Regions from separate parts of the Clostridium ljungdahlii DSM 13528 genome, predicted to be linked through region 2. Evidence: a T-box and tRNA genes for the amino acid it is inferred to sense, from the RefSeq annotation. Region 2 holds a T-box; the other holds one or more tRNA genes.
The links. A T-box is a leader RNA that pairs with one kind of tRNA and senses whether it is charged. The one in region 2 lies ahead of alaS (alanine--tRNA ligase), so its partner is inferred to be a tRNA-Ala.
Positions count from the first base shown of each region.

Region 1 (6,465 bases), 1.5 Mb from region 2:
TGTTATGGTATCCCCTATTTTTTCTATTATACTTTTAAGTAAATTCTCATTACAGTCAAATTCTACTTTTCGTATAATTATACATCCGCCGCCGCCCCTCTTGCTTTCTATGTAGTAACCTTTATCCATAGTAAATCTAGTAGTCAATACATAATTTATCTGGGAGGGCGCACAGCTAAAATAATTAGCTAGTTCGTTTCTGCCAATTTGAAGTTTAGTCTCCTCACTATTATTAAGCATTTCTTTTATAAAGTCTTCTATTATATCTGATAATCTTGCCAATTTACCACCTTCTTGACTTTGACTTTCTTTGACCTTAAATTAATAATATTATTAATTTAGGTTTTATTCAACTTCTATATTTCACTAAATATATTTGTTTTATACATAAATACTAAGTTCAAATACTATTTTCTCCATTTTTCTAATACATACTATTGTATACTGTTTATATGTGTTAAATAAGAATAGTCACCCTGTAGAATAATTTAATCCTCATTCTTAAATGCTTTTATACAATACTTTCCTCCATCACAGGGCCTATTTGGATTAACAGTAAAATACTTATTTTTTAACATATTGCATACTATCTCTACATTTTCATTTTCATTGCTATCTACAACTATAGTTAATTTATCATTTTTATTTACTATTGCTATATAATCATATATACTACTATAATCCTCTAAAGTAATTTTACCTTTTATGCTCATTTTATATTCAGACATATAATCTCTCCTTAATTGAAAAGTTCATCTAATGATTAATAAAATTATTATTCATTGTAGTGAATTAAAATATACACAATATTTAGTTTTAAAAAGCCTCAATAGAATTATATTCTATTGAGGCTGAAATTTATTCTTGCCTAACTTTTATTTTATTTTTGCTTTCTATTATCTTATTTGCTTGAACATCTGGGACTTCTTCATATCTTTCAAATTTCATATTGAAACTTCCTCTAGCTTGAGTCATGGACCTTAAATCTGTAGCATATTTAAACATTTCTGCTTCAGGTACTTCAGCTATTATTATCTGATTCTTGCCGGAAGTTTCCATTCCCAGTACTCTACCTCTTCGTTTATTTATATTCCCAATTATATCTCCCATATACTCTTCAGGGACACATACTTCTACATGTAAAATTGGTTCTAATAATACAGGATCAGCTTCTAAAATTCCTTTCTTATAGGCTAAAGATGCTGCTACCTTAAAAGCCATTTCTGAAGAGTCTACTGGATGATATGATCCATCATGTAATGTAGCTTTTATCCTTATTATAGGGTATCCAGCTAAAACCCCATGACTAATACATTCTCTAAGCCCTTTTTCAACTGCCGGTATATACTGTCTTGGAACTACTCCCCCTACTACTTTATCCACAAATTCTAAATCATCTTCATTATCATTTCTTGGCTCAAACTTGATTTTTACATCTCCATACTGTCCATGTCCTCCTGATTGCTTTTTGTGTTTGCCCTGTACATCTGAGGTTTTCCTTATTGTTTCTCTATAATGTACTTTTGGTTCTCTCAGAATAACATCCGTCCCAAATTTAGACTTTAATTTAGATGATATCACGTCAATATGAACTTCACCCTGTCCAGAAATTATAGTCTCTGCATTTTCTATATCTCTAGATATCTTAAAAGTAGGATCTTCCTCTAACAATTTACTTAATCCATTAAATATTTTATCCTCATCATTTTTAGATTTAGGTAGCATGGCCATCGAAATTACTGGTTCTGGAAATTCAATATCTTTAAATACGACCAAAGACGATGGATCACATAAGGTATCCCCTGTGCTGGCAAATTGTAGTTTAGCAACAGCACCCAAATCTCCAGCTCCTATTTCCGATACAGGTATCTGCTGTTTTCCCTTTAAAAAATATAAGGTTCCTATTTTTTCACTTTTATCTTTTTTTACATTATATACTGTCATATCTGATTTAAGCTTACCAGTCATAACTCTAAATAGAGATAACTTACCTACAAAAGGGTCAGCTATAGTTTTAAAAATAAAAGCTGAAAATGGACTTTTTTCATCTACTTTAACTACAACCTGTGATTTTTGTTCTAAATTAACATCAATTACCTCTGAAGTTTCAGGAGATGGGAAACATTGGATTATATCTTCTAATAAAGTATCTATTCCTATCCCATTTACAGCAGATCCGCACATTACAGGTGCAATTTCACCTCTTGAACAGCCTCTTACTAATCCTTTGTAAATGTCCTCATCACTTAAAGTACCCTCACTAAAATATTTATCTAAAAGTTCCTCATCTGTTTCTGCCACAGCTTCCATAACCATATCTCTACATTTTGTGATTTTATCCAAAATATCTTTTGGTATAGTAGTTTCCTCTGCTATGTTCTTATTATTCATTATTTTAGCTTTTCCTGAAATAACGTTTACAATTCCTTTAAAATTATTTTCCGTTCCTATAGGATATTGAATTGGTACTACAGACATACCAAACTTTTCTTTTAATTCTGCCAATGTTTTATCAAAATTTGAATTTTCTCTATCCAACTTATTTATATAAAAAGCTCTAGGAAGTTTACTTTTATTGACACCACTCCAAGATTTCTCAGCTCCCACTTGAATTCCAGATACACTTGATAAAACAATTATAGCTACATCAATTGCCCTCAGTCCTTCCATAGTCTCTCCTATAAAGTCAAAATATCCTGGCATATCAACTAAATTTATCTTTGTATTTTTCCATTCACAAGAAGCTAAAGATGAAGCTATGGATATTTTTCTCTTTTTTTCTTCAATATCGTAATCACTAACAGTACTTCCATCTTCAATTCTTCCAAACCTATCAATAACTTTTGTGTAATAAAGTATTGCTTCTGTTAATGTAGTTTTACCAGAACCGCTATGCCCAATAAATCCTACATTTCTTAAATTATTTACTGAATATTTTTTCATAAGCAATCCCTCCCCTTACTTTTCGATTAATTATATATTCTATTTGCTAATTAAAATTCCTCCTACAATTAATTAAATTTTCAAAATAATTTTACTTTTATATTATTATCTATGAAAACAAGTACCTAAAATATGCACTTCATAAAAAATAAACCAAAGGTGAGCTACCTTTGGTTTATTTTTACTAATCTATTTTAATTAAATAAATTCAAAAAATAAAAATGGCTCCGTGGAGAGGGCTCGAACCTCCAACCCTTCGGTTAACAGCCGAATGCTCAACCATTGAGCTACCACGGAACAATCTATGCAGTGTATTTCTTTAAAAAACGAGTAACAAAATGTTACTCGTTTTGGTGGAGATAAAGAGATTCGAACTCTTGACCCTCTGCGTGCAAGGCAGATGCTCTCCCAGCTGAGCTATACCCCCGCATGGTGGACCTTCAGGGACTCGAACCCCGGACCCACCGGTTATGAGCCGGTTGCTCTAACCAACTGAGCTAAAGATCCTTATTACCTGGCAGCGACCTATTCTCCCACAGAGCCTCCCCTGCAGTACCATCGGCACCCTGAAGCTTAACCTTCCTGTTCGGTATGGAAAGGGGTGTTACCTTCACGTCATTACCACCAGATATTTTCTTATCACAGTTTTATATTATACAGTGCTTTTAAACAACTGTCAATACTAAACATGAATTTAACTATAAAAATTTTATAGTTAAAGAAGAACTTTGTCCTCTCAAAATTGCACAGTAAACTTTTTTTCTTTCGTTTTTATTTGGTCAAGCCCTCGACCTATTAGTATCAGTCAGCTTAACAAGTTGCCCTGCTTACACCTCTGACCTATCTCCTCGTGTTCTTCGAGGGGTCTTACTAGCTTACGCTATGGGAAATCTTATCTTGAGGTGGGCTTCACACTTAGATGCTTTCAGCGTTTATCCCTTCCCAACTTGGCTACCCAGCTATGCTCCTGGCGGAACAACTGGTTCACCAGCGGTCGGTCCATCCCGGTCCTCTCGTACTAAGGACAGCTCCTCTCAAATTTCCTGCGCCCGCGACGGATAGGGACCGAACTGTCTCACGACGTTCTGAACCCAGCTCGCGTGCCGCTTTAATGGGCGAACAGCCCAACCCTTGGGACCTACTTCAGCCCCAGGATGCGACGAGCCGACATCGAGGTGCCAAACCTCCCCGTCGATGTGAACTCTTGGGGGAGATCAGCCTGTTATCCCCGAGGTAGCTTTTATCCGTTGAGCGATGGCCCTCCCACGAGGTACCACCGGATCACTAAGCCCGACTTTCGTCCCTGCTCCACCTGTTTGTGTCGCAGTCAAGCTCCCTTCTGCCTTTGCACTCTTCGAAGAATTTCTAACCCTTCTGAGGGAACCTTTGTACGCCTCCGTTACTTTTTAGGAGGCGACCGCCCCAGTCAAACTGCCCGCCTAACATTGTCCCGTCTCCAGTTTCATGGAGCCCGGTTAGAATTCCAGTACTATCAGGGTGGTATCCCAACATCGACTCGGTAATGGCTGGCGCCACTACTTCCTAGTCTCCCACCTATCCTGTACAGACAATACCGAAATTCAGTGCTAAACTGCAGTAAAGCTCTACGGGGTCTTTCCGTCCAATCGCGGGTAGCAAGCATCTTCACTTGCACTTCAATTTCGCCGGATTTGTTGTCGAGACAGTGCTCAAATCATTACGCCATTCGTGCGGGTCGGAACTTACCCGACAAGGAATTTCGCTACCTTAGGACCGTTATAGTTACGGCCGCCGTTTACTGGGGCTTAAGTTCTGACCTTCGCTTGCGCTAAGTCTTCCCCTTAACCTTCCAGCACCGGGCAGGCGTCAGCTCCTATACTTCAGCTTTCGCTTTAGCAGAAACCTGTGTTTTTGATAAACAGTTGCTTGAGCCTTTTCTCTGCGGCCACTTGCGTGGCTCCCCTTCTCCCTAAGTTACGGGGTTAATTTGCCTAGTTCCTTAACAACAATTCTTCCGATGGTCTTAGGATTCTCTCCTCACCTACCTGTGTCGGTTTGCGGTACGGGCACATAAAAACTCCATAGAGACTTTTCTCGGCAGCGTGAAATCAGGTACTTCCCCTTGCGGGTTCCCCATAACACCTCATCATTGATATACCGGATTTTCCTGGTATACCTGACTCGATGCTTAGACATACATCCATTTGTATGCACACCTTATCCTCCTGCGTCATCCCTTTTGTCAAACGCTTTTATGCGGTATCGGAATTTCAACCGATTGTCCATCACCTACGCCTTTCGGCCTCGGCTTAGGTCCCGACTTACCCTGGGCGGACGAACCTTCCCCAGGAAACCTTAGGTTTTCGACCAATAAGATTCTCACTTATTTCTCGCTACTTATGCCAGCATTCTCTCTCCTGTACAATCCACCGTTCCTTCCGGTACGACTTCTACTCATACAGGATGCTCCTCTACCACTCTTTCGAGTCCACAGCTTCGGTGGTAAGTTTTAGCCCCGGACATTTTCGGCGCATGATCTCTTGACTAGTGAGCTATTACGCACTCTTTAAATGAGTGGCTGCTTCTGAGCCAACATCCTAGTTGTCTTAGAAATCACACATCCTTTCCCACTTAACTTACACTTTGGGACCTTAGCTGGTGGTCTGGGCTGTTTCCCTTTTGACCACGGATCTTATCATTCGCAGTCTGACTGCCGGAATTCAAGTATATGGCATTCGGAGTTTGATAAGGTTCAGTAACTGTTGTCAGCCCCTACCCCATTCAGTGCTCTACCTCCATTACTCATTTCCGACGCTAGCCCTAAAGCTATTTCGAGGAGAACCAGCTATCTCCGAGTTCGATTGGAATTTCTCCGCTATCCACAGCTCATCCCATGGTTTTTCAACACCAACGTGGTTCGGTCCTCCACGGAATTTTACTTCCGCTTCAACCTGGCCATGGATAGGTCACTCGGTTTCGGGTCTACAACATACAACTTTTCGCCCTTTTCAGACTCGGTTTCCCTCCGGCTCCGTACCTTAAGTACTTAACCTTGCTGCATATCGTAACTCGCTGGCTCGTTCTACAAAAAGCACGCCGTCGTACTTTACGTACTTCGACTGTTTGTGGACACACGGTTTCAGGTTCTATTTCACTCCCCTCCCGGGGTTCTTTTCACCTTTCCCTCACGGTACTCCTTCTCTATCGGTCACCAGGTAGTATTTAGCCTTGGGAGGTGGTCCTCCCTGTTTCCCACAAGGTTTCTCGTGTCTCGTGGTACTCTGGATTAGATCTGACTGCTCTTTGTTTTCATTTACAGGGCTTTTACCTTCTCCGGCGGAGCCTTCCAGCTCTCTTCAATTAACACTTCACAGTTTTTATGACCTATCCGCAACCCCAGGAACAAGTTCCTGGTTTGGGCTCTTTCCCTTTCGCTCGCCGCTACTTAGGAAATCGATGTTTCTTTCTCTTCCTCCGGGTACTTAGATGTTTCAGTTCCCCGGGTTTGCCTCTACAAACCTATGTATTCAGTTTGCAGTACCT
Region 1 covers NC_014328.1:4,477,784-4,484,248, forward strand. The annotation lists gene CLJU_RS20375 (CtsR family transcriptional regulator) at 1-282, opposite strand, end outside; gene CLJU_RS20380 (hypothetical protein) at 489-728, opposite strand; gene fusA (elongation factor G) at 859-2,943, opposite strand; tRNA gene CLJU_RS20390 (tRNA-Asn) at 3,166-3,240, opposite strand; tRNA gene CLJU_RS20395 (tRNA-Ala) at 3,295-3,370, opposite strand; tRNA gene CLJU_RS20400 (tRNA-Ile) at 3,374-3,450, opposite strand; rRNA gene rrf (5S ribosomal RNA) at 3,456-3,572, opposite strand; rRNA gene CLJU_RS20410 (23S ribosomal RNA) at 3,719-6,465, opposite strand, start outside.
Region 1: it has a tRNA-Ala gene. The T-box ahead of alaS (alanine--tRNA ligase) is inferred to sense a tRNA for this amino acid. The anticodon was not compared.

Region 2 (6,465 bases):
GTAAATCTTTCAGGAAATTTACTGGGGTTTATAAGTGATATATTTTTAGACTTTAACAAAAAACAAGTAAAGGGGTTTGTTATAACTCCTAACAACATATTTAGAAAAAGTTTAAACGTATTTATAAAGGATATAGTGAGTCTAACATCTGTAATAGTTGTTACTAATGTAAATAAGGATAAGTATTTTCAATTTAATGATGTAAAGAGAATGAATGTAGTGGATGAAAAAGGATGTTTAATAGGGATGGTAGAAGATATATTATTTGATGAAGAAAGTTTTTGCATAAAGGCAGTTATACTTTCCACTGGATTTATAAATAATTTTATAAAAGGAAAAAAAATATTGCTTATAGATGATTTGACTTTAGGAGAAGATAACGTATTTTACAGAGGGAAAAAAGAAAATTTAAAATTTTTTAATTCTCCTCATGCACTATTTAACTCAGATAAGGCATCTGAAAGAAAATAGGCTAGCATACTGAATGGTTATTTTTTTGAAAATGTCTAAGAAAGAGAAACACTCAAGTATAATTAAAATTGTGGAAGATGATATGATGAATATTATTAAAAATTCTGTCGTCAAATATGTACTTACAATAGTTATATTTGCAGCAGCTGCCTTGCTTGTTGCTAAAAGTTCTGTATTAAGGGAAATGTTATATTTGATTTTTATATCTTTTTTAATAGCGTATACCCTAAAACCTATAGAAATAAAGATGGTTAATGCCGGAGTAAATAAAAAAGTTAGTGCTATTATTATAATAGGTATACTAATTTTATTAGTTGTTTCTACATTTGCTCTTCTTATACCATCTTTATTTAAGGAAAGCTTAAAGTTAAATGCCACTGCTGCCAATATTCAGATGTTAATAGACAAATTTTATGCAAAACTAAAGTTAATCCAGGGCAATAGGACAATACACTTATTAGTAAATAATTTAAATAGAAGGATTGACAGTGAAATTGCTTCTATATTTGTTAAAATATTCGATTTCTTAATGAATATGGGAGAAAATATATTGTATTTAGTAGTTATACCAATAATAACTTATTACTTTTTAGCTGATGATAAATGCATAAATGAAAGTTTGCTTTCGGCATTCCCGGTAAATAGTAGAAAACCTATTAAAAAAATATGCTGTCATGCAGATAAGATATTAGGACGATATATAGCAAGTCAGATTATGCTAAGTGCTCTTGTGGGAATAGCTACTTTTTTTATACTTATATTTTTAAAGGTGGAATTTCCTATAATATTATCTATATTAAATGCATTTTTTAACATAATACCTTATTTTGGACCTATATTTGGGGCTCTCCCGGCTATAGTTATAGCCCTTACAAAATCTCCAGAAACGGCTTTATGGACAGCGGTATGGCTTTATCTTCTGCAGCAGATAGAAGGAAACATACTATCACCTAAGGTTACAGGAGATAGCATAGATATGCATCCTCTTATAGTCATTCTTCTATTAATAGTTGGAGGAAAGATATCAGGATTTATTGGAATGGTATTAGCAGTACCTTTTGGAGTTTTAGTTAAAGTTATATATGAGGATCTGAATTACTATATGTTTTAAGGACCATTTTTAATTTTTGATTAGTATAAGGTACTATAAAAGACTACAATATTGACATAAAAGTGTATTTAAATTATAATTTGTATCATAATGGAATATAGGCAATGAATAGAAAAAGTAAATATTTTATTATATAAAGAGAGGGAGTGGATGGTGTAAACTTCTTATAATATATATTGAAGCTATCTATGAGTCATAACATATAATTTAAGAGATACAGGTTTTTTGTTTTATATATCTGTTTAATTAGGGTGGTACCGCGGATTCAGCTTTCGTCCCTTTTCAGGGATGGAAGCTTTTTAATTAAAATTATTTTTTACATAATAAGATGATAAAATTTGATTACATATGAGTGAAGAGGAGAGATACATATGGAAAAATTAGGATTAAATCAAATTAGAGAGATGTATTTAAGTTTTTTTGAAAAGAAGGGGCATTTGAGAATGCCAAGTTTTTCTTTAGTGCCCAATAATGATAAGAGCTTACTTCTTATAAATGCAGGAATGGCACCTCTTAAACCCTATTTTACAGGATTGAAGGTTCCACCTAGAAAAAGGGTGACTACCTGTCAGAAATGTATAAGAACAGGGGATATTGAAAATGTTGGGAAAACATCCAGACATGGTACCTTTTTTGAGATGCTTGGAAATTTTTCATTTGGAGACTATTTCAAAGAAGAAGTAATTCCTTGGGCTTGGGAATTTACTACTGATGTTTTAAAGATTCCTAAAGATAAATTATATGTCACTATATATTTAGATGACGATGAAGCTTATGATATATGGGTGAAAAAGACGGACATAGATCCATCTAGAATATTCAGACTAGGAAAAGAAGATAATTTTTGGGAACATGGAGCAGGACCCTGTGGACCTTGTTCGGAGATTCACTATGATAGAGGCGAAGGAAAGATAACTACAGTAGATGAATTTGTAAAAGCAGGTGATAGTGACAGGGTAGTTGAATTTTGGAACTTGGTATTTACACAATTTGATAAAGATGAAGAGGGAAACTACAATAAGCTTTCTCATCCAAATATAGATACGGGTATGGGTCTTGAGAGAATGGCAACTATAATGCAGGGTAAAAACAGTATATTTGAAGTGGATACTATAAATTCTATATTAAAAGAAGTTAGCAATATGGCTGGTATAGAATATAGTAAAAATGAAAAAAGCGATATGTCCATGAGAATAATAACAGATCATGTGAGAAGCGTTACATTTATGATAAGTGATGGAATACTTCCATCTAATGAAGGCCGCGGGTATGTGCTTAGAAGACTTTTAAGAAGGGCTGCAAAGCATGGAAAGTCCCTTGGTATTAAGGAAGGATTTTTGTATAAACTTACAGAAGTTGTCATAAACAATTCTTGCGGAAATTATCCTGAATTGAAGGAAAAAGAAGAGTATATAAAAAAGATTATAAAGCTAGAAGAGGAAAGATTTGATGAAACTATAGATAGTGGAATGCAAATTTTAAATGACTTTATATCTGATTTAAAGTCAAATAAAAATACTGTACTTGAGGGTGAAAAAGCATTTAAATTGTATGACACTTATGGTTTTCCTATAGAACTTACCCAAGAAATATTAGAAGAAAAAGGAATGACTGTGGATTTAGATGAATTCAATCAGAATATGAAAGATCAGAGGGAAAGAGCAAGATCTGCTAGAGCAGAGACCAATTATATGGGAGCAGAAAATACTGTATTAAATAAAATTCCTTTTGAAATAAATACGGTATTTGAAGGGTATGATAGATTAAAATCCAGTTCCAAAGTTAAATTAATTGTAAAAGATGAAGAATTTGTATCTGTTTTAAACGAAGGAGAAGAAGGAGTTATTATAACTGCTAATACGCCTTTTTATGCTGAAATGGGAGGCCAGGTAGGAGACAAGGGAACTGTATTTAGTGAAAATTTCAAAGGAGAAGTTTTAGATTGTAAGAAAAATCTAGCAGGAAAGGTACTACATTTTGTTAAGGTTATTTCAGGAAGTATAAATTTGGAGGATACAATTGAACTGAGTGTAGACGAGGATAGAAGAAGTAATATAAGAAAAAATCATACGGCAACTCATCTATTAGATTCTGCTTTAAAACAAGTTTTAGGAGAACAGGTACATCAGTCTGGTTCTTATGTAGATGAATCTAGGCTAAGGTTTGATTTTAATCATTTTGAAGCTGTAAGCTATGAAAAATTAAGGAATATTGAAAACTTGGTAAATGAAAGTATAATGAAAGTTTATCCTGTAAAAACAACTATAATGTCCTTAGAGGAAGCCAAAGAAAGTGGTGCAATAGCACTTTTCGACAACAAATATAAGGATGAAGTAAGGGTAGTTTCCGTAGGAAATTTCAGCAAGGAACTTTGTGGAGGTACTCATGTAAGTAATTCTGGAGAGATAGGCTTGTTTAAAATAACTTCTGAAACTGGAATAGCAGCTGGTATAAGAAGAATAGAAGCAGTTACAGGTAAGATGGCTGCTGAATATGTTAATTCAAAAAGTGATATACTAAGAGAAATATCAAGCAAACTGAAATGTTCTGAAAAAGAAATTGTTCATAAATTGGATTTGCAATCTAGTGAACTGAAAGAATTGGAAAAAGAAATTGAAGAATTAAAATTGAAAGTTGCAGGAAGTGCAGAAGACGATATTTTAAAGTCAGTAGAGAAAATAGGAGGAATAGATCTATTTACAGGTATATTGAAAGATGTAGATGGAAATTCTCTTAGGGAATTGGCTGATAAAATCAGGAGTAAATCTGAAAATTGTGTAGTTTTGCTTGGAAGCAGCATAGGAGGAAAAGTGCAGCTTGTAGCTATGGCAACTAAAGAAGCAGTAAAAAGTGGAATACATTGTGGAAAAATCATAAAGGAAGTTGCAGCCATTACAGGTGGCGGCGGTGGAGGAAGACCTGATATGGCTCAAGCAGGAGGAAGACTTCCAGATAAGTTACAAGAAGCTATAGGAAAAAGTAATACAATTATTACAAAATTAGTTAAGTAGTATACATTTTATGAAATATGTTTTATAATATATTTATTAGAATGTTAGCGGGGTGATATATATGAGCAACGATAATACTATTCAGTTTGACATTTCTGAAAGTAAAAAAGCATTGACAAAGGAAATATTGACTGAGGTTTATGATTCGCTAATTAAAAAAGGCTATAATCCAGTAAATCAATTGGTGGGATATTTGATTTCTGGTGATCCAACGTATATAACAAATTATAATGGAGCAAGGTCATTGGTTAGGAAGCTTGAGAGAGATGAAATACTTGAAGAAGTCTTAAAAGCATACTTAGACATAAAATAAAAATGTCCTTATGGACATTTTTATTTTAAATATGAGAATAATATAAAGTAGGAGAGTGAAGATTTGAGAATACTCGGATTGGATATAGGTGACAGAACTATAGGAGTGGCACTAAGTGACCCACTTGGGATAACGGCACAAGGAATCACTACTGTGAGAAGAAAGAATCAGGAAAAGGATATTGAGGAATTAAAGTCTATATGTGAAAAATACGGTGTAGAATGTATTGTTTCTGGGCTTCCTAAAAATATGAATGGTACGTTAGGTCTTCAGAGTGAAAAAGTGTTGAGTTTTTGCAAGGTTATAGAGCAAAGTATAAAAGTACCCATAAAGATGTGGGATGAAAGATTAACTACTGTAGCAGCTCATAGGGCTATGATAGAGGGAGATTTATCTAGGGCAAAGAGAAAAAAAATAGTAGATAAGATGGCAGCTATTTATATACTTCAAGGATATTTGGATAGTATTTCAAAATAGTATCAAGTGAAAATTGTTTGAACTTATTTAGGGATATAGTCTCTCTTTATCATAGACTTGAAAAAAATCAGAAAACTAAAATCTATAATTTTTGTGAAGGGTTTTTGCAAAGTATCGTTAAGTGTTAAAGAGAGTAGTTATTGAATAAATCTGGATTTAAAAGAAAGGAAAACTCAATATGGATAATAACGCAGCAGATTTAATATTAGAAGATGAAAATGGAAAAAAGGTTAAGTTCCAGGTGGTTACTAAATTTGATATAAAAGAAGAAGAATATATAATTGCGGTACCTGAAGAATGTGCTGATGAAGATACAGCTATAGCACTTAAAATAGTAAAAGATGATAATGGAGAAGAAGTTCTTGTAACAGTAGAAGATGAGGATGAATTTGATAAGGTTTTAGAAGTTTATGAAAGTTTATTTGGAAATGAAGCTTAGTTAATATAAAAGCTAGAGGCTAAAAGCTGTGGCTTAGATAGCTTTTAGCCTTTAGCTTTTATATTAATTGATTTTCAATTGACAATAACTTTATACTATATTAAACTTATAGTATTGTAATTTTTAAACAATGTTTTTATCCGATGGCTGCTATCTATAACACTACCGTTACACACAGTGAAGCAGTAGAGAAGGTTGTCATGGGACAAATTTAGGTTGAAATGGGGTATAGTAATGCCAAAACTTTCCTCTTCAGAAATAGAGAGATTAAAAAATAGCTTAAAAGAAAAAGGATATAAACTTACGCCGCAGAGGCGTGCTGTAGTTGATATTATAATAAGAAATGAAGGAAAACACCTTACTACAGAAGAAATATATGATCAGGTTAAGAGTGAATGCCCTGAAATTGGTTTGGCTACAGTTTACAGGACAGTACAGCTTTTAGAGGATATAGGCGTTATATGTAAATTGGATTTGGAGGATGGATGCAATAGATACGAAATAGTGCATGAAGAAGAAAACCATCAGCATCATCATTTAATATGTACTAAATGTTCTAAGATAATTGAAGTAACGGATGATTTGTTGGAACCTTTAGAAAAAAAGATAGAAGAAAAGTATGATTTTAAAATTTTAAACCATA
Region 2 covers NC_014328.1:1,311,739-1,318,203, forward strand. The annotation lists gene CLJU_RS05950 (PRC-barrel domain-containing protein) at 1-471, shown strand, start outside; gene CLJU_RS05955 (AI-2E family transporter) at 554-1,582, shown strand; T-box leader at 1,678-1,865, shown strand; gene alaS (alanine--tRNA ligase) at 1,954-4,593, shown strand; gene CLJU_RS05965 (IreB family regulatory phosphoprotein) at 4,655-4,906, shown strand; gene ruvX (Holliday junction resolvase RuvX) at 4,970-5,383, shown strand; gene CLJU_RS05975 (DUF1292 domain-containing protein) at 5,562-5,822, shown strand; gene CLJU_RS05980 (Fur family transcriptional regulator) at 6,057-6,465, shown strand, end outside.